2 regions of the Paenibacillus sp. GYB006 genome follow, and region 2 is predicted to be linked to the other one. Evidence: a T-box and tRNA genes for the amino acid it is inferred to sense, from the RefSeq annotation. Region 2 holds a T-box; the other holds one or more tRNA genes.
The links. A T-box is a leader RNA that pairs with one kind of tRNA and senses whether it is charged. The one in region 2 lies ahead of metG (methionine--tRNA ligase), so its partner is inferred to be a tRNA-Met.
Positions count from the first base shown of each region.

Region 1: it has a tRNA-Met gene. The T-box ahead of metG (methionine--tRNA ligase) is inferred to sense a tRNA for this amino acid. The anticodon was not compared.

Region 1 covers NZ_JARBDA010000010.1:2-2,425, reverse strand. The annotation lists gene PV403_RS18565 (TauD/TfdA dioxygenase family protein) at 1-115, shown strand, start outside; tRNA gene PV403_RS18560 (tRNA-Gly) at 188-258, opposite strand; tRNA gene PV403_RS18555 (tRNA-Pro) at 268-341, opposite strand; tRNA gene PV403_RS18550 (tRNA-Arg) at 351-427, opposite strand; tRNA gene PV403_RS18545 (tRNA-Gly) at 437-511, opposite strand; tRNA gene PV403_RS18540 (tRNA-Leu) at 520-606, opposite strand; tRNA gene PV403_RS18535 (tRNA-Lys) at 620-692, opposite strand; tRNA gene PV403_RS18530 (tRNA-Gln) at 703-777, opposite strand; tRNA gene PV403_RS18525 (tRNA-His) at 798-873, opposite strand; tRNA gene PV403_RS18520 (tRNA-Tyr) at 900-985, opposite strand; tRNA gene PV403_RS18515 (tRNA-Thr) at 996-1,071, opposite strand; tRNA gene PV403_RS18510 (tRNA-Asp) at 1,122-1,198, opposite strand; tRNA gene PV403_RS18505 (tRNA-Met) at 1,210-1,283, opposite strand; tRNA gene PV403_RS18500 (tRNA-Val) at 1,293-1,368, opposite strand; tRNA gene PV403_RS18495 (tRNA-Glu) at 1,377-1,448, opposite strand; tRNA gene PV403_RS18490 (tRNA-Ser) at 1,481-1,569, opposite strand; tRNA gene PV403_RS18485 (tRNA-Asn) at 1,575-1,650, opposite strand; tRNA gene PV403_RS18480 (tRNA-Ala) at 1,655-1,730, opposite strand; tRNA gene PV403_RS18475 (tRNA-Ile) at 1,753-1,829, opposite strand; rRNA gene rrf (5S ribosomal RNA) at 1,879-1,995, opposite strand; partial or broken rRNA gene PV403_RS18465 (23S ribosomal RNA) at 2,200-2,424, opposite strand, start outside.
Region 2 covers NZ_JARBDA010000007.1:67,923-70,346, reverse strand. The annotation lists gene PV403_RS16590 (stalk domain-containing protein) at 1-115, shown strand, start outside; gene PV403_RS16585 (Fur family transcriptional regulator) at 275-742, shown strand; gene yidD (membrane protein insertion efficiency factor YidD) at 745-978, shown strand; T-box leader at 1,062-1,331, shown strand; gene metG (methionine--tRNA ligase) at 1,413-2,424, shown strand, end outside.

The DNA.
Region 1 (2,424 bases), on a different contig from region 2:
CTATGGCGATGAACACCGTGTAGTACGCCGTGTTACCATTGCTGGCGACATTCCGATTGGTATCGATGGCCGTAAAAGTATAACGCTCCAGCCAAAAAAAGAACAGGCCGATTAATACACTACCTATCCCTGTTCCATATCGTAATATTAAAAAACCCCTTCGCGAAAGCGAAGGGGTTTACTGTGAAGCGGGTGATGGGAATCGAACCCACGCTATCAGCTTGGAAGGCTGAAGTTCTACCATTGAACTACACCCGCGTATAAATATCGGGATGACACGATTTGAACATGCGACCCCCTGGTCCCAAACCAGGTGCTCTACCAAGCTGAGCTACATCCCGTTATTTAAATGGCGCGCCCTGAGAGATTCGAACTCCCGGCCTTTTGATTCGTAGTCAAACGCTCTATCCAGCTGAGCTAAGGGCGCAAATATAATTGGAGCGGACGACGGGAATCGAACCCGCGACCCTCGCCTTGGCAAGGCGATGCTCTACCGCTGAGCCACGTCCGCGAAATATATGGTGCGGTCGAGAGGACTCGAACCTCCACGGGGGTTAGCCCACACGGACCTGAACCGTGCGCGTCTGCCAATTCCGCCACGACCGCATATATATAAAAGTGAGCCATGAAGGGCTCGAACCTTCGACACCCTGATTAAAAGTCAGGTGCTCTACCAACTGAGCTAATGGCTCGTACTAAAGATGGCTGGGGATATAGGATTTGAACCTATGCATGACGGAGTCAAAGTCCGTTGCCTTACCGCTTGGCTAATCCCCAACAGTGATAAGGTTTAAAAATGGGGCGATCGATGGGACTTGAACCCACGAATGCCGGAGCCACAGACCGGTGCGTTAACCCCTTCGCCACGACCGCCATAACAAAATACTTAAAAATAAATCTGGTGGAGGATGATGGATTCGAACCACCGAACCCGTAAGGGAGCAGATTTACAGTCTGATGCGTTTGGCCACTTCGCTAATCCTCCATAATGAAACTGGTGCCGGCGAGAGGACTTGAACCCCCAACCTACTGATTACAAGTCAGTTGCTCTACCAGTTGAGCTACACCGGCTAAATGATTACGATATACCATACTCCATTTTACTGGAGTTAAGATAAAAGTGGCGGAACTGACGGGATTCGAACCCGCGATCTCCTGCGTGACAGGCAGGCATGTTAGGCCTCTACACCACAGTTCCAAGTATTACAATTGCGGGGGCAGGATTTGAACCTGCGACCTTCGGGTTATGAGCCCGACGAGCTACCGAGCTGCTCCACCCCGCGATATTTATATGGTGGAGATTGAGGGGATCGAACCCCCGACCCTCTGCTTGTAAGGCAGATGCTCTCCCAGCTGAGCTAAATCTCCATATAAAGTGACCCGTAGGGGATTCGAACCCCTGTTACCTCCGTGAAAGGGAGGTGTCTTAACCCCTTGACCAACGGGCCTTACTGTATTAAATATTCTAAAAAGTTCGCAACGGAGAAAGAGGGATTCGAACCCTCGAGACGCTTGTGACGCCTACACGATTTCCAATCGTGCTCCTTCGGCCAGCTCGGACACTTCTCCAAAAGTGGCTCCCCGAACAGGGCTCGAACCTGTGACAACTCGATTAACAGTCGAGTGCTCTACCAACTGAGCTATCAGGGAATATTGGTGGAGCCAAGCGGGATCGAACCGCTGACCTCCTGCGTGCAAGGCAGGCGCTCTCCCAGCTGAGCTATGGCCCCATAATGGGATTATGAAGTTAAATGGTGGGCCCTAGTGGACTCGAACCACCGACCTCACCCTTATCAGGGGTGCGCTCTAACCAGCTGAGCTAAGGGCCCTTATCGTTAATTAAACGATTAGGCGAAAAAATAACCCATAAGGGTATTCGCTTGGCGGCGTCCTACTCTCCCAGGACCCTGCGGTCCAAGTACCATCGGCGCTGGAGGGCTTAACGGTCGTGTTCGGGATGGGTACGTGTGGAACCCCTCCGCTATCGCCACCAAACAGGATTTTCTTAGCTTACGCTTCTCGAAAATCTTCGAAAAATCTATACACTCTTCGCGTTTGCTTGGGTTCAACACCGAAGTGTGAATCAAGAAACAAGCGTTTAGTTTTCCTCAAGGATTTGCTCCCTGAAAACTAGAACGAAACAATCTTTGCGATTTATATAGCTTATGCTTCCGAAGTAGCTTTCCTTCAGAAAGCTTGTAGGATAAGCCCTCGACCGATTAGTACTGGTCAGCTCCATGCATTGCTGCACTTCCACCCCCAGCCTATCTACCTCGTCGTCTTCAAGGGGTCTTACTCATTGGGAAATCTCATCTTGAGGTGGGCTTCGCGCTTAGATGCTTTCAGCGCTTATCCCTTCCATACATAGCTACCCAGCGATGCTCCTGGCGGAACAACTGGTACACCAGCGGTATGTCCATCCCG
Region 2 (2,424 bases):
CGTATTATATCGTACGGGAGAATATGAACGTAAAGTAGAAATTTTACTCACAGCAGCACCGGCAAGCAGCCTTCCCGTTAACCTGCTGATTGCACCTTTACCAAGTAAGAATTAAGGATTAACACAATAGTAGGATGGAAAAGGACTCTTTAAGTCATAAAGAGTTCTTTTTTTCTGCAGAGATAAAAGGTCGTTCTATGTTCGTTGACGTGGTACACCATTTCAGGCATTATAGATATATAGACAGATTTGGTATGACGGGAGGGTAAAAGTCATGCTGTCAACGAATCAGATTATTGAAGCCATGTCTAGCCAAGGACTTCGTATTACGGATCAACGAAAGACGCTCGCTAGACTTTTTGCTGAAACAGAAGGTTATTTGTCACCAAAGGATGTATACGAATATATGGGCCGGACATACAGCGGGCTCAGTTTTGATACGGTTTATCGAAATCTCAGGGTCATGCAGGAACTAGGTGTACTTGAACAAGTCATCTTTGAGGATGGAGTGAAATTCAAGGCTTCTTGCAGCTCGGGACATCACCATCACCATCTGATCTGCCTTCAGTGTCAAAAGACGCTTCCTATTGAGTTTTGTCCAATGCAGCTTACGGATACACCAGATCAATTTCAAGTGGTGGAGCATAAGTTTGAAATCTTTGGTTATTGTAAAGACTGTCAAGTATCTGGCAAAGTGTCGCCTAAGACAGATCAGAATCAAGCTTCTTCAAAGGGTCAGTAAAGATGAAGGTTACTCGTACGATTGCAAAAGCACCTGTTACATTTTATCGGAAATTTATATCGCCACTGAAACCTCCGAGTTGTCGGTTTTATCCGACTTGTTCGGCTTATGCACTAGAAGCGATCGAAGTTCATGGTGCGGTAAAAGGTTCATTGCTCTCTGCTAAACGGATTATGAAATGTCATCCCTTTCATCCAGGAGGCGTGGATTTGGTTCCACCCAAAAAAGGAAGTTAGAATTCTTCCACATCATAGGCTTATAGGCATGTGATAACCTTGACATGGATTGCGTTCGTTTAGTATTATTTTGATAAATTCATATGTTTCTTATGAAGGGATAAGTACAGTTAACATCTGCAGTACAGAGAGCCGGGGAAGCTGCAAACCGGTCTGTAGATCACTGGAAAATGGTCCTGGAGGAACCACTTTCGAGCCGTCTTCTATATACAAAGGAAGAGGTAAGGGAGTGGCGTGTTCCAGCGTTAATGGGTCCGGTTGATGACACAACATAACCGGTTGAGCCTGTGATCCGTGAGGATCCAGGGAATTTGGGTGGTACCACGTGAGAATAACAGACTCTCGTCCCATAGGGGATGAGGGTCTTTTTGTATTGTCTTCTGGTATTTTTTGCAGAATGACAGGGCACCAATTATTTTACAGGAGGTATTATAATGACGGAGAAAAAAACATTTTACATCACAACACCAATCTACTACCCAAGTGACAAACTGCATATTGGGCATGCGTACACAACGGTAGCAGGAGATGCGATTTCAAGGTACAAAAGATTAAGAGGTTACGATGTTCGTTATTTAACAGGTACGGATGAACACGGACAGAAAATCGAACAAAAAGCGCAAGCAGCGGGTAAAACGCCGATTGAATTTGTAGACGAAATTGTTGCAGGTATCCAGGATCTATGGAAGAAACTCGATATTTCTAACGATGACTTTATCCGTACAAGTGAAAAAAGACATACAAAGGTTGTTCAAGATATATTTGAACGTTTAGTAGCGCAAGGTGATATTTATAAAGGGGAATATGAAGGATGGTACAGTATTCCTGATGAAACGTACTACACAGAAACCCAGCTTGTGGATACAGTCAAAGATGACCAAGGTAATATCATTGGAGGAAAAAGCCCAGATAGCGGACATCCTGTAGAACTTGTAAAAGAAGAATGTTATTTCTTCAAAATGAGCAAATATGCAGATCGTCTTTTAGCTTTCTACGAACAAAATCCAGAATTTATTCAGCCGAAGTCTCGTAAAAATGAGATGATAAACAACTTTATCAAACCAGGACTTGAAGATTTGGCTGTCTCTCGTACAAGTTACGATTGGGGAGTAAAAGTGAAAAGCGATCCGAAACACGTAATTTATGTGTGGATTGATGCGCTGCTTAACTATATTACAGCACTCGGATATGGTACCGATGATACATCACTATATGATAAATTCTGGCCGGCTGATGTTCATCTCATGAGTAAAGAGATTGTACGTTTCCATACGATTTATTGGCCGATTATGCTGATGGCTCTGGATCTTCCACTGCCGAAGAAAGTATTTGCACATGGCTGGCTGCTTATGAAAGACGGTAAAATGTCCAAATCCAAAGGGAACGTAGTAGATCCCGTTACTTTGATTGATCGTTATGGTCTGGATTCCTTGCGTTACTATCTGC